DNA from 3 places in the Thalassospira sp. ABL2_045 genome. Region 1 is predicted to be linked to each of the others. Evidence: predicted binding sites of a transcription regulator. Region 1 holds the regulator's gene; each other region holds the start of a gene.
The links. Region 1 encodes PhoB, which activates phosphate uptake and scavenging genes when phosphate is short. Its sites were predicted from a motif close to TNTCATAAAACTGTCA; they were not measured.
Positions count from the first base shown of each region.

Region 2: phnD (phosphate/phosphite/phosphonate ABC transporter substrate-binding protein) is a predicted target of PhoB. The motif match lies at 5,531-5,546, and genes of this name have one in related genera.
Region 3: phnF (phosphonate metabolism transcriptional regulator PhnF) is a predicted target of PhoB. The motif match lies at 7,124-7,139, and genes of this name have one in related genera.

Region 1 covers NZ_JBSWYV010000001.1:799,349-809,303, reverse strand. The annotation lists gene ACXAIA_RS03660 (calcium/sodium antiporter) at 1-579, opposite strand, end outside; gene ACXAIA_RS03655 (cation:proton antiporter domain-containing protein) at 852-2,600, shown strand; gene phoB (phosphate regulon transcriptional regulator PhoB) at 2,693-3,391, opposite strand; gene phoU (phosphate signaling complex protein PhoU) at 3,408-4,130, opposite strand; gene pstB (phosphate ABC transporter ATP-binding protein PstB) at 4,152-4,955, opposite strand; gene pstA (phosphate ABC transporter permease PstA) at 4,957-6,306, opposite strand; gene pstC (phosphate ABC transporter permease subunit PstC) at 6,299-7,678, opposite strand; gene ACXAIA_RS03625 (PstS family phosphate ABC transporter substrate-binding protein) at 7,814-8,848, opposite strand; gene ACXAIA_RS03620 (hypothetical protein) at 9,263-9,565, shown strand; gene glcF (glycolate oxidase subunit GlcF) at 9,671-9,955, opposite strand, start outside.
Region 2 covers NZ_JBSWYV010000012.1:67,537-77,491, reverse strand. The annotation lists gene ACXAIA_RS16315 (LysE family translocator) at 55-702, opposite strand; gene ACXAIA_RS16310 (cupin domain-containing protein) at 785-1,288, opposite strand; gene ACXAIA_RS16305 (copper chaperone PCu(A)C) at 1,417-1,932, opposite strand; gene ACXAIA_RS16300 (hypothetical protein) at 2,008-2,481, opposite strand; gene ACXAIA_RS16295 (DUF2867 domain-containing protein) at 2,589-3,071, shown strand; gene fumC (class II fumarate hydratase) at 3,115-4,506, opposite strand; gene ACXAIA_RS16285 (DeoR/GlpR family DNA-binding transcription regulator) at 4,667-5,503, opposite strand; gene phnD (phosphate/phosphite/phosphonate ABC transporter substrate-binding protein) at 5,660-6,658, shown strand; gene phnC (phosphonate ABC transporter ATP-binding protein) at 6,741-7,538, shown strand; gene phnE (phosphonate ABC transporter, permease protein PhnE) at 7,535-8,341, shown strand; gene phnE (phosphonate ABC transporter, permease protein PhnE) at 8,335-9,159, shown strand; gene glpD (glycerol-3-phosphate dehydrogenase) at 9,161-9,955, shown strand, end outside.
Region 3 covers NZ_JBSWYV010000006.1:196,379-206,333, reverse strand. The annotation lists gene ACXAIA_RS11235 (DUF1045 domain-containing protein) at 1-522, shown strand, start outside; gene phnN (phosphonate metabolism protein/1,5-bisphosphokinase (PRPP-forming) PhnN) at 573-1,196, opposite strand; gene ACXAIA_RS11225 (alpha-D-ribose 1-methylphosphonate 5-triphosphate diphosphatase) at 1,193-2,335, opposite strand; gene phnL (phosphonate C-P lyase system protein PhnL) at 2,328-3,032, opposite strand; gene phnK (phosphonate C-P lyase system protein PhnK) at 3,047-3,829, opposite strand; gene ACXAIA_RS11210 (alpha-D-ribose 1-methylphosphonate 5-phosphate C-P-lyase PhnJ) at 3,829-4,755, opposite strand; gene ACXAIA_RS11205 (carbon-phosphorus lyase complex subunit) at 4,760-5,893, opposite strand; gene phnH (phosphonate C-P lyase system protein PhnH) at 5,896-6,519, opposite strand; gene phnG (phosphonate C-P lyase system protein PhnG) at 6,516-7,016, opposite strand; gene phnF (phosphonate metabolism transcriptional regulator PhnF) at 7,150-7,863, shown strand; gene ACXAIA_RS11185 (trimeric intracellular cation channel family protein) at 7,887-8,522, opposite strand; gene ACXAIA_RS11180 (LysR family transcriptional regulator) at 8,547-9,494, opposite strand; gene pcaH (protocatechuate 3,4-dioxygenase subunit beta) at 9,599-9,955, shown strand, end outside.

The sequences.
Region 1 (9,955 bases):
GTCCGCACCAAGCATCAGGCCGACAATTCCGATCACGGTCGCAATGATCGGCTTGGTCCAGCCCTTGGGCTTTTCACCGATTTCATCGACTTCTTCTTCGTGCAGGTGGCTGGCTTCGCTGGGTGAATTTTTGTCATGCTTGTAGGTGAAGTACCAGATCGCCGCCAGCACACAGAGCATGATCGCCCCAGCCCAACGTTCGATCACGCCAAACATGCACAAACCAATGAACAGGGCCGTGCCGAGCAACATGGTGCCCCCGTCGCGCACCACCGTCACACGCGACGCCGCGACAGGTTTTAGCAATGCGACGGCACCTAGAATAAGCAGGATATTGGCAATGTTGGAGCCAACAACGTTGCCCATGGCGATATCGGCCGTGCCTTTAAGGGACGCATTTAGCGAAACGACAAATTCCGGCGCAGATGTCCCGGCTGCGACAATCGTCAGACCGACAATGACTTTGGAAACGCCGAGCAAAAGTGCGAGACCAACCGCCCCCCGTACGATGAATTCACCACCTGCTGTCAGTAAAACAAGACCTGCGATGATCTGAAGATAGGGGATAAGTTGTTCCAAAATGTCTGCTCGTCTTAAAAGCGATTAAACCGGCCTTTTATCAGGCCCGCGGAAGATGGCATTTGGCAAGCCGAATGGCAAGTCATCAGGATGTGACATTGTGTGCACGCATCCGTTTAAGCACAACACGGCGCGCCTGAACCGCATGCTGCGACAGGGGTGTGAATTTTTCACATGTGTCAAATTTACCCACGACTGGCAGGGTTATTTTCGTTATCCTGTTAATCTCGTTATTTTCAAATATTTAACCGCCTGCCGGATCGATTTTCGCCATGCATCACAGCGTTCTGTTCGAGCTGTTCCTTATTCTGACTGCCGCGATCATTGCGGTTCCCATTGCGCACAAGCTTCGTGCGAATTCGATTATCGGATTTCTGATTGGTGGTTTCTTTATCGGACCGTTCGGCTTTGGCCTGATTTCCGAACGCGAAGACATTTCAACCGTTGCCGAACTTGGTGTTGTCTTCCTGCTGTTCATGATCGGGTTGGAGCTTTCGCGTGATCGCCTGCGCGTCATTGGCGGACGCTTTGCCGGGCTTGGCGTTTTGCAGATTGTGGTGTCGATGGCAGCCCTTTTGGGGCTTCTGGTGGCCATGAAGTTTGCGCTGCCCACGGCCCTTGTCATTGCCGGTGCGCTTGCGCTTTCATCGACTGCGATCATCCTAAAACAGCTTTCTGACGACCGGCAGCTCAATACCCGGTTTGGCCGTGCCGCGCTTGCCATTTTGTTGCTGCAGGACGTGGCGGTTGGCCCGTTCCTGATTATGGTGCAGGCGGCAGGCAATGCCGGAACGGAAACCAGCCCGTGGATGAGCATCCTGCTTGGTTTCGGGTCGGTCGCGTTGCTGTTGCTGGTTGGGCGTTATGTCTTGCCGCGCCTGTTTCGCTATATCGCGTCGCTTAAAAACCCGGAACTGTTTGCCATTGGCACATTGTTTGTCGTGCTGGCCGCCAGCACCCTTACCGAAGTTTCCGGTCTTTCGATGGCGCTGGGGGCCTTCATTGCCGGTGTGATGCTGGCCGAAACCGAATTCCGCCATCAGATCGAAGCCGATATCTCGCCGTTCCGCGGGGTCTTCCTGTCGCTGTTCTTCATGTCGGTGGGCATGTCGGTCAACGCTGACGTGGTTTATAACCAGTTCGGCACCATCGTCATGTGGCTTGTCTTGTTGCTCGCCATCAAGACGGCGGTTCTGTTCGGACTGGCGCGCGCCATGCGGTTTGAAACCGGTCTGGCGATCCGGGTGGCTATGAGCCTGGCGGCGGGCGGTGAATTTGCCTTTGTGATGTTTGCCCTGGCGGCCCAGAACGGGGCGGTGCCGCTTGATATTGCGGCGATGCTGATCCCGGTGGTGGCGATTTCCATGGCCCTGACCCCGACCCTGATCAGTCTTGGTCACAAGATCGAGGAAAAGCTCCATCCCAAGGAAGAAGACCAGCTTGGCAAGATCGCCGAAGAGTCCGAGGGCATTCAGCAGCATGTTCTGGTGATCGGCAGCGGGCGCGTTGGCCGGGTTCTGGCGCGGTTGCTTAAAACCCGGAACATCCCGTTCCTGGTGCTTGATAGTGACGCCCAGCAGGTTTCGCGTGGCCGGGCCGAAGGCCTGCCGGTTTATTTCGCAGACGGATCAAGACCGGAAACTTTCCGGGCGGCACACACTGACGAAGCAAAAATTGCGGTTGTTGCCATGGGGAACCCGCATGCGACCGAGAAGACGGTTGCGCTTTTAAGGCAGCATTATCCGCATCTGAAGATTTTTGCCCGTGCGCAGGACATCACCCATATCGGGCCACTGTCCCGCCATGGCGCAGATGCCGCCATCCCGGAAGTGCTTGAAACCGGCTTGCGGTTATCGGATCACGTTCTGGCCGCCTGCGAGGTGCCGCAAGAAGATATCGATGCGGAAATCGCCAAGTTCCGTCGGGCCGATATGCTTTTGATGAACGAACTGGCGCCGCGCACACAGCGCAAACAGGGAAGTTCCGAGGAAGCCGACAAACCGGCCGAGGACACCCCATAAAGCCAACGCCAACTCGTTACGCGATTAAAACAAAAACCCCCGTTGCACACTGCAACGGGGGTTTTTCATTGGATCACGGATCAAAAACCAGCTTAGGCAGCCGTTTCGGAATCCAGCGCATAGCCCGCCGCACGGACGGTGCGGATGATATCGCGGGTGCCTTTGACGTCATTGAGTGCCTTGCGCAGGCGACGGATATGAACGTCAACGGTGCGGGTTTCGACATAGATGTTCGGGCCCCAGACCGCATTCAGCAGCTGTTCGCGCGAGAAAACACGTCCCGGATGCTCAAGGAAATAGCGCAGCAGACGGAATTCCGTCGGGCCAAGATGGATCGCCTTGCCATTGCGGCTGACACGGTGGGCGGCGAGATCCATTTCGATGTCGGAATAGATCAACTGCCCCTGTGGTTGCGCCGGACCGGACCGGCGCAGAAGCGCGCGGATACGAGCCAGCAGCTCGCCAATGGCAAACGGCTTGGTGACATAGTCATCCGCGCCGGTATCAAGGCCACGGATACGGTCGCCTTCTTCGCCGCGCGCGGTGACCATGATCACCGGCAGGTCGCGGCTTTCGGGCTTGCGACGGATCTGGCGGCAGACCTCGATCCCCGACATGACGGGCAACATCCAGTCGAGCAAAACCAGATCGACATGGGTTTCTGCCATGATTTTCAACGCTTCGTCACCGTCTCCGGCTTCGACGACCTGCATCCCCTCGCGTTCGAGGTTGTAGCGCAACATGGTTACGATTGCAGCTTCGTCCTCGACGATAAGAACCGTTGGGTCCATCTTTTATGCTCCAGTGTCACTCATTCGGTTCGACAACAGCGAAGTTCGCTGCGTCGTTTTTTGGCCGGTCAACACCCGGCAGGTCCTCGCCCTTGATCCGGTAATAGATCGTTTCGGCGATGTTGGTGGCGTGGTCGCCAATACGTTCGATATTCTTGGCGATGAACAATAGATGGGTCGACGCGGTGATGTTGCGCGGGTCTTCCATCATGTAGGTCAGCAATTCGCGGAACAGCGAATTGTACATGTCGTCCACTTCCTGATCGCGTTCCCAAACACGGTGGGCCTTGTCGGCATCGCCTTCGATATAGGCGTCCAGGACATCCTTAATGATTTCCTGGGCCAGCTTGGCCATGTTCGGGATCGCCTGAACCGGGCGGATCGGCGGGATCTGGTTCAGGACCTGGGCGCGTTTGGCGATGTTTTTGGCCAAATCGCCGATACGTTCGAGATCATTCGACAGCTTGAGCGCGGTCACGACCTGACGCAGGTCATCTGCCATCGGCTGACGCAGGGCGAGCAGACGAACAGCAAAGTCCTGAACTTCCTGTTCGAGAACGTCGATGCGCTGATCGGACAGGATGACTTTTTCGGCCAGCTCGGAATCGCGTTTGACGATCGAGCGGATCGACGAAATAAGCTGGCTTTCGGCAAGCCCGCCCATTTGCGAGATGATGTTGTTCAGACGGGTGAGTTCCTCGTCGAACGAACTTACGATATGGGTATGATCTTCAGCCATTTATGCGTACTCCTGGCTCACTTAACCGAAGCGGCCGGTAATGTAACCCTTGGTGCGCTCGTCCTTCGGGTTGGTAAAGATTTGATCGGTTTCGCCGACTTCGACCAGCTTGCCCAGGTGGAAGAACGCGGTGCGCTGTGACACACGGGCTGCCTGCTGCATGGAGTGGGTCACAATCACGATCGTGTAGTTCGAGCGCAACTCGTCAATCAGTTCCTCGACCTTGGCGGTCGCGATCGGATCAAGCGCCGAGCACGGCTCATCCATCAGGATGACTTCCGGGCTGACGGCGACCGCACGTGCGATGCACAGGCGCTGCTGCTGACCACCGGAAAGACCGGTTGCCGGCGACTGCAGGCGATCTTTGACTTCTTTCAGAAGGCCGGCACGTTCGAGCGAGGTCATGACGATTTCGTCAAGCTCGTCACGCGAATTGACCAGACCATGAATACGCGGGCCATAGGCCACGTTGTCATAGATCGATTTCGGGAACGGGTTCGGTTTCTGGAACACCATGCCGATGCGCGCGCGCAGCTGAACCACGTCGATGCGCTTGTCATAGATATCGCGGCCATCAAGGGTGACTTCGCCCTTGATGGTGACACCGTCAATGGTGTCATTCATTCGGTTCAGGCAGCGCAGGAAGGTGGATTTACCACAGCCCGACGGGCCAATCAGCGAGGTAACCTGTTGTTCAGCGATATCGAGGTTGACCTCATAGAGGGCCTGATTGTCGCTATAGAAAAGATCAAGGTTACGCGCGGTCATTTTCGGTTTTTCGACCGACGGCTCTGCCGTCATTGCGCTCTGGGATACAGCAGCCATTTTACCACTTCCGTTCAAATTTTTTGCGCAGATACACAGCCAGTCCATTCATCAGGACAAGGAATGCCAGCAACACCATAATCGCTGCCGAGGTTTTCTCGACAAAGGCACGTTCCGGGCTGTCCGCCCACAGATAGATCTGGACCGGCAGAACCGTTGCCGGGTCAAGTGCCCCGCCCGGGATATCAACAATAAAGGCGACCATCCCGATCATCAGAAGCGGTGCTGTTTCGCCCAATGCCTGGGCCATGCCAATGATTGTGCCCGTCAGAATGCCCGGCATTGCCAGCGGCAAGACATGATGGGTCACGGTCTGAACCGGGGAGGCACCAAGGCCCAACGCGGCCTGACGGATCGACGGCGGCACCGCCTTGATCGCCGCACGCGAGGCAATAATGATCGTCGGAAGCGTCATCAGGGCCAGAGTCAGACCACCGACAACCGGGGCCGAACGCGGCAGATGCATGACATTCAGGTACACCTCAAGACCCAGTAGACCAAAGACGATGGACGGGACAGCGGCCAGGTTGTTGATGTTGACCTCAACAATCTGGGTGAAACGGTTCTTCGGTGCGAACTCTTCAAGATACACCGCCGCCAGAACACCGATCGGGAAGGACAACGCCAAGGTCACAAGCAGGGTATAGAACGAGCCAACCGCAGCGCCCCAGATCCCGGCCAATTCCGGTTCGCGGGAATCGCCGCTGGTGAAGAAGCGGGCATGGAACTGTTTTTCCACCGCACCGGCTTCGACCAGTTCGTTATACCAGCCGACTTCCTGATCGTTGAGGCGACGGTCGCCTTCATCAACGGTCGGGTCGATATAGCCCTTGTTGAGCATATCGAAATCGTCACCCGAGATCAGCCAGATGGTGCGCGTCTGCCCGATCAGGCTCGGATTTTCGAGAACCCGTTCGCGCAGATCATAAGACGCGCCACCTGAAACGATGCCATACAGGTTGCGTTTCTCGCTGCGTGAGGTCACGTCCGGGAAGCGTTCGCGCAGGGACTGCTTGATCAGACCATCAAAGTTTGCCCGCCCGATCACGTCCGGATCGCCGGTCCCTTCCGGGTCGATCACAGCCGGGTCGAAGGTCACTTCGAGCTGGACATAGGTCTGGTAAAAGGCGCTGTAGCCTTTCGAGCCGATCGAGAATGCCAGAACGAACAGGGCCAGAAGCGCGATACCGATCGCAGCAAGGCCATACATTTTAAAGCGGCGTTCAGCAGCGTAGCGTTTTTTGATGTTGCGGGCGATTTTCGGGCTGTCCCAGTCAACCGGCTTGCGCAGATTGTCAGAGATCACCTTGGCCGCAGCTCTGTCTTCCATAAGAGATGCCATATCAGTCATATTTCTCGCGATACTTCTGAACAACCTTAAGGGCAAATACGTTCAAGCCCAAGGTGACAAGGAAAAGAACCAGCCCCAACGCAAAGGCCGAGAGGGTTTTGGCACTGTCAAACTCCTGGTCACCGACCAGAAGGGTCACGATCTGCACGGTTACGGTTGTTACAGCCTGAAGCGGGTTTGCCGTCATGTTCGCCGCAAGACCGGCCGCCATCACAACAATCATGGTTTCACCAATCGCACGCGACACCGCGAGCAGAACCGCACCGACAATCCCGGGCAAAGCCGCCGGGAAGATCACGTTACGAATGGTTTCGGATTTGGTTGCGCCCAGCCCATAAGAGCCATCGCGCAAGGATTTCGGCACCTGCGACATCACGTCATCAGACAGCGAGGAGACGAACGGAATGATCATGACACCCATGACCAGACCGGCGGCCAACGCACTCTCCGAGCTGACATCAAGACCGAGCAGCGCGCCATTGTCGCGCAGGAAGGGTGCAACAGTCAGGGCCGCGAAGAAGCCATACACAACGGTCGGCACACCGGCGAGAATTTCGAGTGCGGGTTTGGCCACCGCACGGAATTTCGGGGAGGCATATTCGCCCATATAGATCGCCGAGAACAGGCCGATCGGCACGGCAACACACATCGCGATCAGGGTGATCAGCAAAGTACCGACAAAGAGCGGGATCGCCCCAAAGGCGCCTTCGGATGCAACCTGGTCGGCGCGGATCGCGGTTTGCGGGCTCCATTCCAGACCAAAGATAAATTCGAGCGGACTGACCTTGGTGAAGAAATGCAGCGCTTCGAACAGAAGCGAGAAAACGATACCAACCGTTGAGAGGATGGCAATCGCCGAGCAGGCAATCATCATCCAGCGTGCGATGCGTTCAATATTGTTGCGCGCGCGCATCTCCTTTTCGATCTTGCGATACGACATCGCAAGACCCAAGGTCGCCGCCGAAAGAACCAAAACAACAAGTGCCGCATTGGCGATCGTCTGCAGATTGCCAAGACGACGACCGGCGTCGACGATTTCCGGCGAAACAGACAAATGCTGGCCATTGCCCGCGGCAATCAGTGAAATACTGTTCAGCGCCAGCGACAGACGTCCGGAGTCATTGACGATTTCGGCCGGCAGCTCGGAAACAATGAGCGCCTCGATCACCGAACCCTGAAAAACGTACCAGATCAAAAGCAAAACCAGCGCGGGAAGTCCGCACCATGCAGCTGTGTACGCCCCGTAATGTGCCGGCAACGAGTGAAGATTGCTGTGTCGGCCGCCCGAGATGGCGACAGCCCGCTGGCGCCCAAAATAAAAGGACAGCGCACAAAGTGCGGCAATCGCGAGCAACAGGAAAGACAGGGACATTATGTTAGATCCGTTCGCCAGATGAGCCTGCAGAAATCAGTTCGTGAGGCCAATAGGACAGAAACAATAAACAAATCAAGGCAAGAAACAAAGAAACCGGTGGCGACTGTTGCCGCCACCGGTTGAAAGATCGCGTTACATGCTCAGCGGCGAAAGGTTCATCGCTGCATTGCGGACTGCTTCACGCTCAGCTGCATCCATCGGGATGAGGCCACGGTCAGCAAGGTAACCTTCGTCACCAAATGCTTTGTCGGCGGTGAATTCAGCCAGGTATTCTTTCATGCCCGGGATGGTGCCAACGTGCGCGTTCTTCACGTAGAAGTACAGCGAACGGGAAACCGGGTAATCGCCAGCAGAGATTGCTTCGAAGGTCGGAGCAACACCAGCGATCATGGAGCCCTGGAGTTTGTCACCATTCTGGTCAAGGAAGGAGAAGCCGAAGATGCCAAGCGCATCGTGGTTGGCTTCGAGTTTCTGAACGATCAGGTTGTCGTTCTCGCCAGCTTCAACGTAGCCGCCGTCTTCACGAACGCCAGCGCAAACTGCGTCGAACTGGTCTTCGTTGGTTTCTTCCAGAGCGGCGATAACCGGGAAGCTTTCGCAAGCCTCTTCGAGTACCAGCTCGGTGAAGGCATCACGGGTACCGGAGGTCGGCGGCGGGCCGAGAACTTCGATTTTAACGTCCGGAAGGCTCGGATCGATTTCTGCCCAGGTGCTGTACGGGTTGTCGATCAGCGACTGGCCGTCTTTGGACGGAACGGTTTTAGCAAGAGCAAGGAAGATCTGCTCTTTGGTCAGGTCGAGCTGCGGGGCAGCGTTGGAGTTCGACAGAACGATACCGTCGTAACCAACTTTAACTTCGGTAACTTCCGAAATGCCGTTAGCAGCACATTTTTCAACTTCGGACTTCTTGATGCGACGCGAAGCGTTGGTGATGTCCGGATGCTGTTCGCCAACACCGGCGCAGAACAGCTTCAGACCACCGCCAGAACCGGTCGATTCAATAACCGGCGTTTTGAAAGAGGTGGTTTTACCGAATTCTTCTGCAACGGCGGTTGCAAACGGGAAAACGGTGGACGAACCAACGATACGAATCTGGTCGCGTGCTTCGGCAGCGCCAGCAACGGCAACGCTCATAAGCGCCGCAACAGCAAGAGTCTTCTTCATCATAAATTCCCCAATGGTTGTTCCACTTCGGAACGGTGCAACGATCTGCGAGGCGGACTCTACCGCTGGGTGCTTACGGTATTGTGTCGCTTTTGTTAACGTTATGTGACAACGTATCAGAGCAGTAAAAACCGCTGTTTCGCCCATTTAAAATCAATGACTTAGCTGTTTTTCATGCGCACCTGAAAACACTGAATTTTCATTCCAACACGCAAATTCGGCCCAGTGTTACGTCGGACTGTCACAAAAACTGTAACAATTGCCCGATCAGGCCATTTTGGGCCTGCCGAATGCCGTGAATTGGCGATATTTCCCAGCAAGTACTTTACATAAGCGCCATTCCACGCAACTGTTGCGACAGCAGGGACCAATAAGAGCCGGGCAGCGATGACGCGTCGGCACAAGCAGGAGCAAAAAATGAGCAACGCCTCACTCGACGAGATTCAGGAACTGATCCAAAAGCTGTCTGGCGAACTGGGCGACATGTCCGAAGCCGCATCGCGTCATATTGATGATCTTCATGTCGCGGTGAACAATGTGGCATCCCACGTTCTCGCCATCGAAGCGGTTCTGACCCAGGTCGCGCAGAAAGTTGATATCGATGAGGCCTCTGCCGTTCAGTGGATTCGCGACAAGACCGCGGCCTATGCCGAAGACAGCAGCGAAAGCTCGGCCGCTGAGGGCATTGTAAAAAGCCTGCTGGGTAACGAAGAAGAATAAGACGCCATCTGGCGCACCATCCCAAACGGATGGTCAGAAACCAAAAGGACGGCAGAGGTTTCCCTGCCGTCCTTTTTTGTTTTGGGCTTTTGAAGCAACAGTGGCCTAGCCCGCCATTTCGGTCGCCTTCATGCGGTCGCGCAGTTTTTCCGGCACCGGACCGCCCGCCGCCCAATCAAGCAACTGCACGGTATGGAGCACTTTGAGATCGTCGGTTTCGATCTGCACCATGCAGCCGATATTACCTGTGGCGACCAGATCGGGCTGGGTCGCGCGGATATTGCCGCGTTTGCGTTCCTGAAGTTGGCCTGCGATTTCAGGCTGGAGCAGGTTATAAACCCCAGCCGAACCACAGCATAGATGGCCTTCGGCGATTTCAGCGACCTCAAA
Region 2 (9,955 bases), on a different contig from region 1:
CGCGCTTTGAAAAAAGCTGCGCCCCTGCGCACTTCTCGATGATTGGTTCTGAAACTAGGCTGCTGTCCGTGACCGGTCGGTCAGGGCCAACAAGACACCAGCCCCGACCAGAAGCGATCCGGATACACGGTTAAGAACCCGCATATGGCGGGCGGACTTGATCAAACCTTTGACCTGTCCGCCCAAAAGGCCGTAGCCCAGCAAGACGCTGACTTCCATCGTAATGAAGGTCACGCCCATGACCAGGAATTGCTGACCATAGGCCTCGGCTGGATCAAGGAACTGCGGGAAGAACGCGGTAAAAATCAGGATCGCCTTCGGGTTGCCCACCGCAGTGAGGAACTCCGTCTTGGCGAGCTTGAAGGGCCCCGGGTTTTCCATCAGAGCCATCTGGCCTGCGACGTCCCCGTCATCGTTAACCTTGGCAAACCAGCTTTTGATACCAAGCCATATCAGGTAAACCGCCCCGCCCCATTTGATCACGAAGAAGGCCGTTTCACTGGCGGCAAGCACAACGCCAAGTCCGGCAGCCGTGATCGAGATCATCAGGATAAACGCCACAACACGGCCAATACCGCCAACGGCCGCAGACGACACGCCATAACGCGCACCATTAAAGATTGCGAGAAGGTTATTGGGGCCGGGCGCCATCGCCAATGCGATTGCCGCCCCGGCAAACAGAAGCCAGGTATCGAACTGCATGGGGCAAATCCTGTATTTCGGGGTAGCGCAAGAACTGGCAATGCCAACTCTTGGTTGGTGTCAGGACGATATCGCCCGAAAATCAGTCACGCGTCAATGCCGTAATCATCTCGGACGCTGCTGGCCATTTTGCGCTCAGCGCCGCGCGTTTGCCCATCGAGAAATCAGCAAAATCAAAGCCCGGCGCAACGGTACAGCCCAGAAGCGCAAACTTGCCACCGGGTTTAAGGCGCGCCCCCTGCCAGACATTTTTGGGCACGATCATTTGCGGCTTTTGCCCCGCCAGCAGGTCCTTGCCAATTTCCACCTTCCTGTGCGTGCCATCTTCAAACAGCTGAAGCTGTTCGACCGCATCGCCGAGATAGTGATGGAAAATCTCGTCACTGGTCAGGATATGCATGCCCGAAAAGGTATCAGGTGTCAGAAGGTAATAGATCGCGGTCCCCGTGCTGCGCACACCAAGATACCGGTTACCGGGATTACAGGTTTCAAACGCCCGGAACGTCTCGGCGTAATAGCCGCCTTCGGGATGCGGTTGCAGGTCAAGCTTGGCGATCAAATCGTCGATGGTGATGGCATCTGACATGATGGGCTCCTTGTTCCCAACCGTGATCATCGCCGCCATTCTGACGAAAAAAAGGGAAAGGGGAAAGGCGCAAACCTTCCCCCTTCGATCCCTTTGGCCTGAAAATTCAGGCCACGATCAGACGCAACTTAGTTGCTGTGTGATTTCTTGTGGTCGTGGTCATGACCATGATCATGGCCGTGATCCATACCTTTGCCACCTTTCGGCCCCTTGGACATGGTATTGAGTACATCAATGGTCACCGGAATGTCGCCGGCCTTTTCAAGTTCCAGAACGATGTCGATCTTCTGGCCTTCTTCAAGGGCTTTGTTCAGGCCAATGAACATCACATGATAGCTGCCCGGTTTGAAATGAACCGTGCCATGCATCGGAACTTCAACGCCGCCCTTCACTTCCCGCATTTTCATGACATTATTTTCCATGATGTGGGTGTGAAGTTCGGTACGGTCGGCAAGTTTGCTGCGAACTCCGACAATGCGGTCCGGGCCACCGTGATTGACAACATCAAAGAACGCAGCGCCATTACGCACCATGCCCTTGGATGCCTTGGCCCAAGCGTCCTTGATTTCGATATCGGCGGCAAAGGCGTTGGTGACGATAAACAGCGACGCAACGGTCGCAACAATTGCAAAAAGCTTTTTCATGATATTCCATCCGTTAAACAGCCTGTGTGTACAGGTCTGCGATTTCAGTAATCGTGTTTTGACTGGTCTTTGAAATCAGATGGAAACCGGCGGTGCGCGGGAATGGCGAATACGTGGGACATCATTGCCCGCTGCCAGTATTATCGCCGTTGCAAAGCTGACATGATGGGTAACAGCAACCGGTGCGTTGTAAGGCAGTTCGATCACCGCCATCGCCCCGTGATGGTTTGCACAAAGAGGGCAAAACGCATGGGCGGGCATCTCGTCAGGTTGCCCGGATGCGTCAGAAGCCAACACTCCATCAAGCGTATCAACCGAGACCATCTTGATGCCCGTAGGCGTGCAAATCAGAAAATAGTCATCACCCGGCGCAATTTCGGCGGCCGACGCAGTTGAAATGCCACTGGCCTGCCCACTCAGCAGGGCCGGTATCAAGCCCGATTGGGTCACACCAGCAAACAAAACGACAAACGCCACCAGCCATGTCTGAACGACACGGCGAAGTGACAGGCCACCTGCCCGGCGGTTATGACGTTTGCGCGTAAGCATGACTTGGATATGCCTGATTCAAAGATCACCTGCAATGATATTGATCATTGCATTCGACCAATTTCGGACTAATTTCCATGTGAATTCCACCATGCGGAAACGACAAGATGACAAATCGCGCAACCGGGTCTGCAGTCCACCTTCCACATCCGGGCCTGTCCGATGCCGACTGGGGAGACTCATTTGTCATCACCGCCAAGCAACCAAACCTGTCCGCGCAGCAGGCAGCACGGCATGTGATTAACTCGGCCCCCCAATGGTATCATCGCCTACTCGCCCTTCGGAACCTTCTTGTCAGGCCGCTTGGCCTTAAAACCGACGCTGATATGGTTGATCCCGGAACTTCAACCATCGGCCCTTTTCCGATCATCAGCGAAAGCGACCAGTCGGTCATTCTTGGTCTTGATGACCATCATCTGAATTTTCGTATCGTCTTTGAAACCGAGGCAATTGATGCCAACCGGACACTGGTGCGAAGCATCACGCTGGTTCGGCGCAACAATGCGCTGGGGCGTGCCTACCTTGCTGCTGTGATGCCGTTTCACAATCGCATTGTGCCCGCGATGTTAAACACGGCCTACGCACACTAAGCCAAAAGGCCGGGTGTGATTGCCCGGCCTTTTCCGTCATCAATCAGATCATGTCGCGGGCTTGCACCAGTTCGTCAAACTTTGCCCCGTCAAGGAAGCCAAGCGCGATGCAGGCTTCTTTGAGGCTGCTGCGGTCCTTGTGTGCCTTTTTGGCGACTGCAGCTGCATTGTCATAGCCAATATGCGGCGCCAGGGCGGTCACCAGCATCAGGCTTTGTTCGACATAGTGATCAATCTTTTCCTGATCGGCCTCAAGACCGGCAATACAGTTATCGGCAAAGCTGACCGATGCATCGGAAATCAGGCGCACTGATTGCAACAGATTATAAATGATCACCGGCTTGAACACGTTCAGGTCGAGATGCCCGTTTGATCCGCCAACCGTGACCGCAACATGATTGCCCATTACCTGCGCGCACACCATGGTAAGGGCCTCGGCCTGGGTCGGGTTGACCTTGCCCGGCATGATCGATGATCCGGGTTCATTGGCCGGCAGGACAAGTTCCCCCAGACCACAGCGCGGACCGGACCCCAGCAGGCGAATATCGTTCCCGATTTTCATCAGCGACGTCGCCAGCACATTCAAAACACCCGACATCTCAACACAGGCATCATGGGCGGCCAGGGCTTCGAACTTGTTTTCGGCCGTTTCAAACTCAAGCCCGGTGATCTTTGAAACCTGTTTGGCAAATTCGACATCAAAGCCATCGGACGCATTCAAACCCGTACCAAGGGCGGTGCCGCCCTGTGCCAGTTTGCGCAGCCGTTTAAGCGCATCTTCAATCCGGTCCAGCCCCAGCGCGATCTGTGCGGCATAACCGGAAAACTCCTGTCCAAGGGTCAGGGGCACCGCGTCCTGCATGTGGGTACGGCCAATTTTGACGATGTCGTCAAAGGCCGCGACCTTGGCATCAAGGGTCGTGCGCAGATGCTTAAGGGCTGGTTTCAGCTTTTCTTCGATTTCGACCACGGCGGCGATATGCATCGCGGCCGGGAAGCTGTCATTGGATGACTGCCCGCGATTGACGTGATCGTTGGGATGGACCGGTTCGCGTTTGCCCGTCGGCTTGCCAAGGATCTCGCACGCCCGGTTGGCGATCACTTCGTTGGTATTCATGTTGGTCTGGGTGCCCGATCCGGTTTGCCAGACAACCAGCGGGAAATGATCCAGAAGCTTGCCTTCGGCCACCTCGGTGGCGGCAGCTTCAATCGCCTTGGCCAGTTCCGGGTCAAGATTATCAAGCGCGGCATTGGCGCGCGCAGCTGCCAGTTTCTGAACCCCGAACGCCTTGATCAGGGCATCGGGCATGCGTTCACCACCAATGCGGAAATTCTGTCTGGATCGCTGGGTTTGCGCCCCCCAATACCGATCGGCGGGCACATCAATTTCGCCCATGGTGTCTTGTTCGGTACGGGTGGTCACTGAATTGGTCACGATCAAAATCCTCCGTGTCAGAAACAAACTGACCGGGGCGGGAACCCGGCACGCAACACTTTGATATGTTGCGCACGGAATATGGTTTGAAATCCGGGTGAACGCAAACTCAATTGCGAACAAATCTTATTTTCAAAAATGCTGAGGTGATGCAGGCAACCTATTGGAGGTCATCACGCCATGCCAAAAGCCGTATGCCCGCGCGTTCAAGCTGGGATGCGAATTCCGGCTCCGGCTGGCGGTCGGTAATGATGCCGGTCAGTTCTTCCAGCGGGGCAACGTTTTCCAGATAGCGTTGATCAAACTTCGTATGATCCACCATCAACCATGTTTCATCGGAGCGTTCCATCATGGCGCGCTTAACGGCCACCGCCCGGCGATTGACGTCGCTAAATCCCTGTCGGGATATGCCCGATGCACCGATAAAGGCGATATTGGCATGGAAACGACGCAGATATTCGATGGTGTCGTTGCCATAGACGGCATTTTCCCGTCGATCAAACTGCCCCGGACACATCAGGACATCATCATGATCCACAAGCTCGGCCATGCCATGCACCACTGCATAACAGTTGGTGAGAAACGTGCGGGGCAGCTTTGTCGTACGAGCTGCCAGAAACGGCGCAATCTGGGCCACGGTTGATCCGGCATCGATCATGGCGACATCGCCGGACCGCACCATGTCAGCGGCCATCATGCCAATCCGCTCAAACCCGGCAACAGCAGAAAGCTGGCGTTCTGCCAGATCCGGCTGATGGCCCATGGGGCGGGCCGATGCCCCGCCGAACTCGCGTTTGATCAGGCCATCGCTGCTCAGCGCATCAAGATCACGGCGGATGGTTTCGGTTGCAACGTCGAATCGTTCGGCAAGTGTGGCAACTCTCACATGGGGGTGAACTTGTAACTCTTGCAGAATACGTTGCTGACGCTCTTTTTTTCCTAAACGCAAAGCCACACCCCCCTCAATTATGGCCGGTTTTGTGCCGAAGACAGCCATCTTAGCAACCCTGACCGAAACATTTTGTTACAGTTTTGTGTTGATTTTCCAACTTTTTCAAATTCATAATGTTGGTTAAAGCAACAATAAAAACAACAAAACCACGCTCAAAATGGCGGAAAACCGTCAATCACAGGGAAGAAAGGTGCAAAACCAGTGTTTTCACATCCGAAAAAAACCGATAGTTTAAAACTGACCACCCTCCTTGCCGCAATCGGCATGGTCGGCATGGCATCCACCCCGGCTGCCGCAGCAGATGACTGCATCGCGCGCGGCGATCTTGATCCGATTTATTGCGACATGGACGGTGACCTTGTTGCCGATGCCCCGGCCGCAGATCAGCTTGTTGATCCCGACACCCTTGTCTTTGCCTATACCCCGGTCGAAGACCCGGCCGTCTATGCTGACATCTGGGACCCGTTCCTCCAGCATCTTGAAGACGTTACCGGCAAAGACGTGCACTTCTTTGCGGTTCAGTCGAACTCGGCAGAAGTCGAAGCCATGCGTTCAGGTCGTCTGCACGTTGCCGGCTTCTCGACCGGTCCGACCCCGTTTGCTGTCAACCTTGCCGGTGCCGTTCCGTTTGCCCTGATGGGGGCCGATGATGGTCGCTTTGGCTATACGCTTCAGCTTTACACCCGTACCGACAGTGGCATCGACAAGGTCGAGGACCTCAAAGGCAAACGCGTTGCGCATACCTCGCCGACCTCGAACTCGGGCAACCTGGCACCGCGCGCACTGCTTCCGGGTCAGGGCGTCGTTCCGGAACAGGATTACGAAGTTGTCTATTCCGGTTCGCACGATCAGTCGATCCTTGGCGTTGTCGCCGGTGACTATGATGCAGCCCCGGTTGCCTCGGAAGTTGTCGAACGTATGGCCCAGCGCGATCTCTATGATCCGAACGAAGTCAAAATCATCTATGAAAGCAAGCCTTTCCCGACCACTTCGTTCAACTATGCCTACAACCTCGCGCCGGAACTGGTCGAAAAGATCAAGGAAGCCTTCTTTACCTTTGACATGAAGGGCACCGCCCTTGGTGAAGAATTCAAAGGTGTCTCGAAGTTCCTGCCGATCACCTATCAGGATGACTGGGCGGTTATCCGCGAAATTCAGGCTGCCAACGGTGTCAAATACACCCCGGACAACCTCAAGTAATTCCTGACTTTCCAATCGATCCGAACTTTGCAGGGCCTGCCTTGGCAGGCCCTGTGCCACCCATATTATTCGGGGTAACGCAATGCTGCGTATCAAAGAACTTGTAAAACGCTATGGCGACGAAAAGGCCGTGTTGAAGAACCTGAACCTTGAAGTCCCGGGCGAGAGTGTTGTTTCCATCATTGGTGCTTCGGGCGCAGGTAAAAGTACCCTGCTGCGCTGTATCAACCGCCTTGTGGAACCGTCTTCGGGCTCCATCGAACTCAATGGCACTGAACTGACCAGCCTCGAAGGCAAGGCGCTGCGTTTGGCACGCCGGCGCATCGGCATGGTGTTTCAGGGCTTTAACCTGATTGACCGCCTGACGGTCATGGAAAACGTCCAGTCCGGTCGTCTGGGCTATCTGCCGGCATGGCGCGCCGTGACGCGCAAATATCCGCAGGAAGATATTGATCGCGCCTTCCATTTGATGGAACGCGTCGGTATCGCCCATTATGCCGACAAACGGGCTGATGAACTTTCCGGCGGTGAACGCCAGCGTGTCGGTGTTGTCCGCGCCCTGATGCAGGAACCTGAAATCCTGCTTGCCGATGAACCGACGGCATCGCTTGATCCGAAAACATCCCGTCAGATCATGGAACTGCTGCGCGCGCTCGCATCCGAGCTGCACCTGCCGGTTCTGATCAACATTCATAACGTCAACGAAGCCAAGGAATATACCCAGCGTATCGTTGGCATGCGCTTTGGCCGCATCATTTTCGATGGCGAGCCGGTTGACCTGAACAATGACGCGATGGATGAAATTTATGCCGGTGTCCCGGCCGAAGAACGCGGTGGTGCCGAAAGCAGCAATCACCTGCGCGAGGTCGCGGCACGATGAGCAGCACCGTTCAATCAACGGGCCGCACCTGGAAGAAGTCCCCCTTTATTGCCAACCCCGTGTTGCGCTGGGGCATTCTGGTGGCGGTTGCGGCCTATGTATGGTGGGCATTAACGTCCCTGCCATTCGACTGGGAGCGTATTCAGGACGGTGTCCCGCGTGCTATCCGTATCTTCAAGGGCGCCTTCCCGCCAAGCTTCCTGCGCGGCGAGTTGCTGTTTGACGGCTTTATGGAAAGCATCAAGATCGCCATCGTCTCAACCCTGCTTGGTCTGGCGTTGAGCGTTCCGATTGCCTTTGCATCCGCATCAAACATCGCACCCAAATGGCTTTATACCATCGGGCGCGGTGTCATCATTGTTGCGCGTTCCTTCCATCCGGTCATTGTCGCCATCCTGTTTGTCAAAGCGGTCGGCTTTGGCCCGCTGGCGGGCATCCTGACGCTGACGGTCTATTCCATCGGGTTCGTTGCCAAAATGCTGGCCGAACGGATCGAGGAAATCGACTGGGGTCAGGTTGAAGCGATCCGGGCAGCCGGCGGGGCGACATTTGTCACCCTACTTTATGCCGTGATCCCGCAAATCATGCCCCGTCAGATTGGTCTTTCGATCTATCAGCTTGATAGCAACCTGCGCGCATCTGCCATTGTTGGCATCGTTGGTGCGGGCGGTATCGGATCGACCCTTCTTAATGCCTTTGGGCGTTACGACTATGACTTTGCGCTGGCGATTACCCTTTGCATCATCGGTGTGATCCTTGTCAGCGAGGCCATCAGCGGCCGGATCAGGAGGAACCTATGGTAGCCACCACCCAACCTACCGGACCGGAAGCAATCGCCAATCGCGAATGGTCCCGCTACACCACCAAGGAACGCTGGCGGCGTTACGGCCTGACCGCACTTGTCGCACTCGCCGTTGTCTGGTCGCTCTCCACGATCAATGTCATCTGGCCGTGGCTTTGGGATGCCCCGGCCCAGATGGGCGATCTGTTTGCCCGCATGTTCCCGCCATCGCTTGAAGGTTGGCAGGAAATCGGCTGGACGTTGCTTGAAACCGTCAATATCGCAACGATCGCGACCTTCTTTGCGGTATTCATGTCCCTTCCGATTGCCCTGATCGCGGCACAGAACACCACCCCGAACCGTTTCACGCTGTGGCTTGGCCGGTTCATTCTGGTGTCGTCGCGTTCGGTCAACACCATCATTTGGGCACTGCTGTTTGTTGCTGTGTTCGGACCGGGTGTTCTGGCCGGTATTCTGGCGATCATTTTCCGATCGCTTGGGTTCCTTGGCAAATTGCTGGGCGAGGCGATTGAGGAAATCGACCGTGCACCGATCGAAGCCCTGGAATCCGTTGGCGCATCGCGCTTCAAGATTCTGGTGTATGGCGTCATTCCGCAAGTCATGCCGACCTTCTTTGCCGTATCCATTCTGCGTTGGGACATCAACCTGCGTGAAAGTACGGTTCTGGGTCTGGTCGGGGCTGGCGGTATCGGCATCATCCTTCAGGGGGCGATTGATACCTTTGCCTGGCAAACGGTTGCCACGATCCTGCTGGCAATTATTGGTCTGGTCATTATTGGCGAAGCCATCTCAGCTTACCTGCGTAAAAAGGTGATCTGACGTGACCAAAACATACGACCTTCTGGTCGTTGGCGGCGGCATTAACGGGGCTGGTATTGCCCGTGATGCCGCCGGTCGCGGACTTTCTGTTCTTTTGGTCGAACAGCGCGACCTTGCCTCGGCCACCTCTTCCTCCTCGACCAAACTCATCCATGGCGGTCTTCGCTATCTTGAACATTACGAGTTCCGACTGGTGCGCGAAGCCCTTCAGGAACGCGAAGTTCTTTTGAGCGCTGCCCCACATATCATCTGGCCATTGACGTTTGTTTTGCCCCATCACAAGGGCCTGCGTCCGAAATGGATGCTGCGCGCCGGGTTGTTCCTGTATGACCATTTGGCAAAACGCAAACGCCTGCCGGGCTCACGCGCTGTTTCGTTTAAGGACACACCCGAAGGCGAACCGTTGAAATCCGACTTTACCGGCGGTTTTTCCTATTCCGATTGCTGGGTTGATGATGCCCGTCTTGTGGTTTTGAACGCACAAGACGCCGAGGTGCGCGGTGCAGAAATCCGCACCCGGACCAGATGCGCGTCACTGGTGCGTCATCATGATCACTGGAATGCCGAACTGATCGGCCCTGATGGCAGCCCACAGTCGGTTCAGGCCAAAGCAGTGGTCAATGGTGCCGGGCCGTGGGTGACCGAGATGGTTGAAAATGCCGGACTTGGCCAAAAGGCTGCCGGTCTTCGACTGGTCAAGGGCAGCCACATTGTCGTGCCGCGCATTCATGACCATGATCATTGCTATATCTTCCAGAATGGAGATGGGCGCATTGCCTTTGCCATCCCCTATCAG
Region 3 (9,955 bases), on a different contig from region 1:
TATGGTTTTCACGGTACGCTTAAGCCCCCCTTCGCCCTGCCGGACGGTAAAGATCACGATGCGCTTGAAGCGGCTCTTGCTCATCTTTGCAGCACAATCGCGCCGGTGGTTTGTGGGCCTTTGATGTTGAAATCAATCGGGCGTTTTCTGGCCCTTGTTCCGACTGAACCAGTTTCGCCTTTGGGGGATATTGCCGCAACGCTGGTGCGCGAACTTGATGGTTTTCGCCAACCCGAAGATGAACCGGCGATGAACAGGCGCCGTGCGGCGGGGCTGACGGATCGGCAGGAAGAAAATCTTGTACGCTGGGGTTATCCCTATGTCATGGAAGAATTCCGCTTCCACCTGACATTGACTAACAAGCTTTCTGACGAACAGATTGAACCGTTCAAAAACGCGCTGTCTGATCTGGTTGCACCGCTTTGCGCGGATCCGTTTGTGGTCAGAGAAGTCTGTCTTTTCGGTGACCCGGGCGGTCAAAAGCCATTCAGATTGCTCAGACGTTTTCCGCTCGCCGGATAAAAATGCTGCGCTTGTAGGGTGCAGCATTTTTGACGTGATGGCGGCTTGAGCTAGGCCCGGTTTGCCATTGCCTGTGGCAATTCAAGTGCGCGAATGAAGCGCAGGATACCGGTTTCGAGATCTGCGTCATTATCGACATGGACAACGTAATCGCCTTCCACCTCATAGGCGGATGCGCGTGCAAGGCGTCGTTCGATATCCAGCGCGTCTTCGCGTCCACGGGCTTCAAGGCGTTTGCGCAGGGCATCAGCGCTGGCCCGGATATTGACGACCCGGACATTTTCGCGGCCGACAAGCGTACAGGCGTCCTCGATCACGCTGCGCGACACGTTGACGATGACAGTTTTGCCGGATTCGATTTCTGCAAGTACATGACGCGGGATGCCATATCCCAATTCATGTGCCTTCCAGCTTAAAAGAAACGCGCCCTGACGGGCCATCTGCCCGAAGTCTTCGGGACGGACGGGAATGTGGATTTCGCCAACTGTGCCGGCCGGGCGGGTTATGCAGCGCCGCGGGAAACAGAATTGTTTGTCCTTGGCAAGTCTGTCACGGGCTGCATCAAGAAGGGTGTCCTTGCCAACGCCGCTGGGGCCGACGACAAGGACCAAAAGCCCGTATCCCGAGCTACCGCTGTGTGCCGGAGTTGCAGGGGCTGCGGGGGTGTCGGTCATGACACCCTGACCCCTTCGCGCCACACACCGCGCACAATCGGATGGTGCGGGGAATGATGTACTCGGATCAAATCGCCACGCTTGCCAACCGCGATCTCGCCGCGATCATCAAGTCCAACCTGGGTCGCCGGATTGAGGGATACTGTGCGAATGGCACGTGGCAGGTCATAGCCGTCAAACTCGTCAAACAGTTTCATCGCCCCGTGCAAAAGACTGTGCGGGACATAGTCGCTTGAAATGATGTCGAGATAACCCTGCGTTGCCAGGTCACCGGCGGCGACATTGCCGCTGTGCGATCCGCCGCGCACAAGGTTCGGTCCGCCCATCATCACACCAAGCCCGCCTTCATGTGATGCCTTGGCGGCTTCAAGCGTGGTGGGAAATTCCGCCACCGTCATTTTGTCTGCGACTGCCTCCGCCACATGGGCCTCGGTGGCGTCGTCATGACTGGCAAGGGCCAGGCCCTTGGCGTGGGCCTGCTCGACCACATGACGGCGATGCTTTTCGGAGTACAGCTCAGCATCGCGACGGCGGGTGGCGATGAATTTGCGCATCTCTTCGTCGCTGAGCCCGTATTTGCCCTGATAGTAGGTGTAATAGGCATCAAGGCTGACGAATTGGCGCTGCCCCGGTGTGTGGTCCATCACCGAAAGCATGCTGACTAGGGGCAAGTCGATCAGTTGACCCAGCGCCTCGACCATGCCCGGGAAGGATGTCTCGCAGCGCAGATGCAGTTTGTGGTCCGCACGCAGCAACGCGTTTTCCAACGCATGTTCAAGTGCGGTGACCGATTCAATCAGGCGCACGATGCGTTCGGAGCCCTCGTTAACATCACCGATGGACACCGCATCAAACACGGTGGTGATCCCCGCACTCGCGACCTGGTTATCATGGGCGACAACGGCGGCGGTGGCAGGCCAGCGGGTCTTGGGGCGTGGGGTCAGATGTTTGTCGAGGTTATCTGTATGCAGCTCGACCAAGCCCGGCATCAGATAATCGCCGTCCATGTCCTCTGCACCCGGAAGGTTCGAGGCGCGATCGGAAATATCGCTGATCTTGCCGTCCTTGACCTGTACGGCCCCATCAATGACTTCGTTTGCCAGAACCAGTTTGGCATTGGTGAAAATCTGTTCAGTCATTGGCCCCAACTTTAAAGGAAGTCACATCAAACGACCCGGTGCAGACGGCATCACGGGTTTCATGGTCGTGGAAAATACCGGCAATTGCCGCACCGCGGCTTTTGGCTTCTTCAATCAGCGCCAGAACTGTGGCGCGATTTTGGGCGTCAAGCGATGCGGTCGGCTCATCAAGCAGCATGATCGGATAATCAGCAATAAAGCCACGTGCAATGTTCACACGCTGTTGCTCCCCGCCTGAAAAGGTCAATGGTGAAAGCTGCCAAAGACGTTCGGGGATGCGAAGCCGGGTTAAAAGGTCACGCGCCTTTTCGGTCGCAGCCTTGCGATCCGTGCCAAGGGCGACAAGCGGTTCAGCCACGATATCAAGCGTCGGCACACGCGGGATCACGCGTAGGAACTGCGACACATAGCCAAGCGTGCGCTTGCGGATATCAAGGATCGAGTGTGGGCTGGTGGTGGTGATATCGAGCCAGTCGCCATCATGGAAGACCTTGATGGATCCCTGCGAGCAGGTGTAATTGGCATAAAGCATGCGCATGAAGGTACTTTTCCCGGAGCCGGATTCACCGGTCAGCGCGATACATTCCCCAGCCGAAAGCATGAATTCAACGCCCTCGAAGACCGGGATGGTCACGCTGCCTTGTGTGTGCAGGGTAAAGCTTTTGGCGACGTTTTGAGCATGAAGCATTTCAGACATTTTCTTCGCCCCGATCAGTTCTGCAGAATGGAAGAAACAAGCAGCTGGGTATAGGCATGCTGCGGATCATCAAGAACCTGGTCGGTCAGACCATGTTCAATCACCTTGCCCTGTTGCATCACCATCAGCCGGTGCGAAAGAAGACGTGCGACTGCCAGATCGTGGGTCACGATGATCACCGCAAGATTAAGATCGTGAACCAGCCCGCGCAGCAGATCGAGCAATCTGGCCTGAACAGAAACATCAAGCCCACCCGTGGGTTCGTCCATAAAGACGAGGCGCGGGCTGGTTACGAGGTTGCGGGCAATCTGCAAACGTTGCTGCATGCCGCCCGAAAAGGTTGATGGCAGGTCATCAAGGCGCTCGGATGCGATTTCGACTTTACCAAGCCAGCTGTCCGCATTGCTGCGAATGTTGCCATAATGACGATCCCCGATCGCCATCAGCCGTTCACCAATATTGGCCCCGGCACTGACATTCATACGTAATCCATCACGCGGGTTCTGATGCACAAAGGCCCAGTCGGTGCGCATCAGAAGACGGCGCTGTGCTTCGGACATCTGATAGACATCGCGCACACCATCAATGCGGGTTTGATATTCAACCAAACCTTTGGTCGGTTCCTGCTGGGCGGATATGCTGCGCAACAAAGTCGATTTACCGGATCCGGATTCCCCTACGATGCCAAGAACTTCGCCGGGACGGAGTTCAAAGCTGACATCCTTGCAGCCAACCCGGTCGCCATACATCATGGTCAGGTTGTCAACACGCAGAAGCGGTTCGTTCATCTGGGTCATTATTCTGCTGCCTTTCCACGGTCTGCGGTGCCAAGGGGTTGGTCATGATGTTGCGGGCCGCGATGGCCGGCGTCCTGTCGTTCCGCACAGTAATCTGTGTCCGAGCAGACAAACATCCGGTTGCCCTGGTCATCGAGAATGACTTCATCAAGGTAACTGTCGCGCGCACCACACATGCCGCATTCATCTTCCCAGGTCTGGACTTCGAACGGATGGTCCTCGAAATCGAGGCTTTTGACCTTGGTGTAGGGCGGCAGGGCATAAATGCGCTTTTCACGACCGGCGCCAAAAAGCTGAAGGGCAGCCATGTCGTTCATTTTCGGATTGTCGAACTTGGGCGTTGGCGACGGATCCATCACATAGCGATCATCGACCATCACCGGATAGGCATACGTGGTCGCGATGTGGCCGTGGCGTGCGATGTCTTCATAAAGCTTCACATGCATCAGGCCGTATTCTTCAAGCGCATGCATTTTCCGTGTTTCGGTTTCACGCGGTTCAAGGAAGCGAAGCGGTTCTGGGATCGGCACCTGATAAACAAGAACCTGATCTTCGCGCAGTTCCTTTTCCGGAATGCGGTGACGGGTTTGAATGATCGATGCTTCCGCGGTTTTCTCCGTGGTGGCGACCTGTGCAGTCTTGGCAAAGAATTGCCGGATGGAGACCGCGTTGGTGGTGTCATCCGCCCCCTGGTCAATGACCTTGAGCGTATCATTCGGTCCAATTACAGCAGCCGTCACCTGAACACCGCCGGTGCCCCATCCATAGGGCATTGGCATTTCACGTCCGGCAAACGGTACCTGATAGCCCGGGATTGCGACGGCCTTAAGCAGGGCGCGCCGGATCATGCGTTTGGTCTGTTCATCGAGATAGGCAAAGTTATAGTCCGGTGCCCCGTCGGCCGGGTTTTTGACAGTCTGTTCCATGGGATTACTCCGCGGCCTCGGGTTGGGATGTGCCATTTTCGGCGTCGGATTTCGCCAGACGTTCCTCGACCTCGGCGCGCATGCGGCGCACCAGTTCAAGTTCGCCCTGGAAATCGACATAGTGTGGCAGCTTGATATGTTCGACAAAGCCTGTGGACTGGACATTGTCGCTATGTTCCATCACGAACTCGCTGTCCTGTGCCGGGCCCATGATCTGTTCGCCCATTTCATTGGCGCGCATGGCACGATCAACCAGCGCCATCGAGATGGCCTTGCGTTCGTTCTGACCAAACACAAGCCCATAGCCACGGGTAAATTGCGGCAGCTTGGTTTTTGATCCCTTGAACTTGTTGACCGTCTCACATTCGGTCAGTTCGATGTCACCGATATCAATCGCAAAGCCGAGTTCTTCGGGCTCGATCTCGACCGAAACAGTGCCATAGCGGATTTCACCGACAAAGGCGTGGCTGTTGGCATAGCCACGCTGGGTGGAATAGCCAAGTGCCAGAACAAACCCCTCATCGCCGCGTGACAGGTTCTGCAAACGCAGATCACGCCCAGCCGGGAATTTGACGGGCTCACGGGTCAAATCGGCCACCGGCGCATCTTCATCAACCGGGACCGGTTCGTCCTGAATAAGGCCTTCATAATTCAGGATGTCATCGAGAACGCGTGGCATGTTTTCATCGACCGGCTGTTCGCCACTTGATGCCTCGGTCGGTTCTTCCCCATTTGCCATCAGGGTGAAATCAAGAAGACGATGCGTGTAGTCAAAGGTCGGGCCCAAAATCTGTCCGCCGGGCAGGTCCTTGAAGGTTGCTGAAATGCGGCGCGACACATCCATCTCGGCGGTTTGGATCGGTTTGGAAAACGCAAAACGCGGCAGCGTCGTGCGATAGGCCCGCATCAAAAAGATCGCCTCGATCAGATCACCACGGCCCTGCTTGATGGCAAGGGCAGCCAGATCGCGGTCATAAAGCGACCCTTCGGCCATGACGCGTGTGACCGACAGCGACAATTGCTGTTCGATCTGATCGGTTTCGATTTCGGCAATGACTTTGTCGCCCCGGCGCTGCTCGGCCAGAAGCTTGTGAGCATTGTTGATGGCGCGTTCGCCACCTTTTACCGCAACATACATGATTAATTGACCTCGATCCGGGTGGTGCGCGACAGGGCGGCGATCTGGGTTGGGCTTGCGAAAATCACATCAACGCCGCACGGAAACAGGTGATGGTTCTCTGCCCGCCAGGCATGGAAGCTTTCCGGCAGGTCCTTGATCGCAAGGCTGTGTGTGTTCTTGATGCCCGGACCCTTAAGGGTCATGGACGGGCGATCGGAAATCTCGTCGACCATCAGGATCAGGGTCGCGGATTGATCCGGATATTCTGCGTTGCCGACGGAAAGATCGGTGATGAAGGACAGGTCATCTGAAATGCGGGCAACTGCAAAGTCCGCCTGTTTGACATCCGTGCTGATCGGGCAACCGCAATGGAACTTCAAATGATCGCCGGCGGCCTTGGTCGCGCATGATGGCGAAAGCCATACGGTGGTATCCATATCCGCCATGGCAAGAAGGGTTGCCGTCGCAGCTTCGTTCAGGCCATCGGGCGCCGTAACAGTGACCGGCAGATCATAAATTCGACCGGGGCGGGACATGGCATCAAGCAGGGCGCGAAAGACGGCATTGGAATCAAAGGCCGCATGATCAAAACCGGGCAGCAGGTCACTTGTCTGGGCGGTTGTTGATTGGGATTGGGGCGTCATTCGTCTTCTCCGCGGACAAGGGTGAAGAAATCAACTTTGGTGGCGGCAACCTTGCGCGCATGATCTCGTTTGGCGGCGGCCTGTTCGGCGGCGAGCGTTTCGATGAAGTCGCTTTCCGATCCATCGCGCAGCATCACTGCGTCAAACAGAGCGGCATATTGCGCCTGAATGCGGTCGCGTCCCTTGACATAGGAATGCCCGACGGTGCCATCAGACAGTGTCACGGCACAGCGCGTTACCGTCATTTCGCCGAGGTTAAAGCGCTGGCCCGCACCACCGGCGCGACCGCGCACCATCACCATGCCGATCTGCGGTTCGCGCAGGTGGGTCCAGGTTTCACTGCCATGGTTTTCCGACCAATGTGTTTCCAGCCGGGCACGTGATGTGCGGGCCAGAACCGACATCCATTTTTGACGTGCGGCAATTTGCGGATCGGTGGGGGTGTCTGTAGTCCGGTTCTGATCGGTCTCGGCATTCGGGGCAGGGTGCGCCGTCATCAATCTGATCCCTTTTCAACTTGTGTCGACAAATTCAAAATTTGTCTAGACGTCTATACCTGTTGACGTTATAAGACGATCCAGAACCAAAGGCAAAGGTCTTGCGGTGAAAGTTTTATGAACGGGGAATGTAATGGATTGGGAACCGGGCCTATCTATCTGGAAGCAAATAGAAAAGCAGCTTCTGACTGATATTGCCGACGGGGTTTTCGCGCCCGGTGACAAGATGCCGACCGAGATGGAACTGGTCCGGCGTTTTGGGGTGAACCGCCATACGGTGCGTCGTGCGATGGCCGCACTTGTCGATTCCAATGTTGTCCGCGTTGAGCAGGGGCGCGGGGCCTTTGTGCAGGAACAGATCCTGGATTACCCGCTTGGATCGAAAACCCGTTTTTCGCAGATTGTATCGGGTCGACATCGTCTGCCCGACAAGCGCCTGGTGTCGTCCGAGGTGCTTAAGGCCAGTGCAACCGTCGCACAATTCCTTGATGTAAAACCGGGCACACGGGTGATTGAATTGTTCTCTGTGTCCGAGGCCGATGGTGTGCCGCTGGCGGTGGCGACAAGTTACCTGCCGGCTGCCCGCTTTGACGGCATTGTCGAAATATTTGTCGAGACCAAGTCGCTCACCGAGGCCTTCAAGCGTTTCGGGATTGATGATTACAGCCGCAAGACCACGCGCATTTCCGCCACCCTGCCGTCATCAAGGGTCGCCAACCTGCTCAAGCAGGCGCGTAACCGTCCGGTGATTTCGACGGAAAGTGTCGATGTCGATTCCGCAGGTGTGCCGATTGAATACGGGATCACCGCCTTTTCAAGTGATCGGGTGCAGTTGATCGTCGAGTAAGGCTTTATGTGGTTGAAAGGCCCCTAGTACTCACGACCCGGTCGGGCCTTATAGACCGGGAAACGTAGACCGAACTTGATCGCACTTGCCCGCATCGTGAAGGCGGCAAAAAAGCCGATAACGGCAATCGGCCCGCGCGGCAATCCAAGGATTGTGGTACCGATGACATAAATCCCGGCACCGACGAGCGCGCAGGTAATATAAATCTCTGGCCGCAGGATCAGGGGAATTTCATTACACACCACATCGCGCACCATCCCGCCAAAGGTCGCGGTGATCATACCCAGAATGACGGCCACCAAGGGCGATACGCCAAGATTAAGGCCAATGGCCGCCCCGGTAACCCCGAACATCGCAAGCCCCAGAGCATCGAGCCACAGCAAGGCGACATAGCGCCGCTCTACCAGATGGGCGGTGAAGTATGTCAGGATCGCAGCGCCGATACAGGTCACAAGCCAGGTGATATCACGGATCCAGAAGACCGGTGTTGCCCCGGTGATGACATCACGCACCGTGCCGCCCCCGATCCCGGTAAAGGTCGCGATCAGAACGAACCCCATGATGTCCATCTGACGACGGGATGCCTCAAGCGCGCCGGTAATCGCAAAAACAGCAACCCCGGCCAGTTCAAGCCAATAGATGATTTCTGTAATCGTCATGATGTCCTTTGCGGGGCCTGTCCCCTAAGTTTGCGAAACGGGTTCTTTGGTTGGCATGCGTAGTCGGGTTGCGGCAACATCTTCAAGCTGCTCGCGCAACCAGCGATGCGATGGATCATGCTGATAACGTTGGTGCCAGCACATGAAAATCGGCAGATCAAGCGTGCCGTCCTTCAGATCGGTGACCGGCATTGGTGCACGCGCAAAATCACGCAGGGCATGCTTGTGCAAAAGACTGGGCAAGGTTGCGATCATATTGCTTCCACGCAGGAATTCGGCAATGGCGGTAAAGTTCGGGACCCGCAAAACGATGTTGCGATCAACGCCCTGACTTTCAAGCATGTCATCAAATTCAAGCGTGCGGTTATTGCCATAGCGCACGGTGATGTGGCGTGCGGCAAGATAGTCATCCACGCTTTGTGGGGCATCCCGCATATCCGGGTCATAAAACACCATGTAGTGATCGGTCAGAAGGCGCTTTTGCACAATATCAACCCCTTCGGGCGGGCGGGGTGAAATCAGAAGATCACAGTGATTTTCACGCAAAAGCGCGGGCCCTGGCAAAAGTGACGGCACCACCGTCATGCGGATGTTGGCAAGTGCACCTTCAAGATTACGAAAGAGCGTCGGCAGCAAAAGATCACGCTGCAGGTCGTTGGCCGCAATCGTCAACGTCATCGATGCGCCGTCAGGCTCGAAGTCCGCGCCACTGGCAAAGGCCTGCATCTGATCGAGAAGAAACCGCGCCTGCTCTGCCAGGTTTTGCGCATGTGCGGTTGCCACAATCCCGCGCCCCGATTTGGTGAAAAGCGGGTCGCGCATGATGCGGCGCAATTTGGTCAGGTTGTGACTGACCGCAGATTGCGTCACGCCAAGCCGTTCGGCAGCCGCCGTCACAGACCCTTCTTCGAGAACGGCCAAAAATAGACGCAGCGCATGGCCGTCCAGTTCCAAATGATCGAAATTACTCATGAATTACATGATAAATGATGCATTTATTTTATGCAATTGGCCGCGCAGGATGGCCTTAACGCGGACATTCAACTGTCCGGAGCATCATCTGCGGAGGAAACATCATGGAATTTTATCAGCGTGACAGAACGCTTCAGCCCGCTGGTTACACGCCGATCTACAAGACATCGGTTGCGCGTTCACCGCGCCAGTCGCTGCTGTCGCTGCAAGGGTCCCTGTCCGAGGTCACCGGTCCGGTTTTCGGTCAGAATGAACTGGGGCCGCTCGATAACGATCTGATCCGCAACTATGCCAAGGAGGGCGATCCGATTGGCGAGCGCATCATCGTTCACGGGCGGGTTCTTGATGAAAATAACCGCCCAGTACCCAATACACTGGTCGAATTCTGGCAGGCCAATGCCGGTGGGCGCTATCGCCACAAGAAAGATACCTATCTGGCGCCGATTGACCCGAACTTCGGC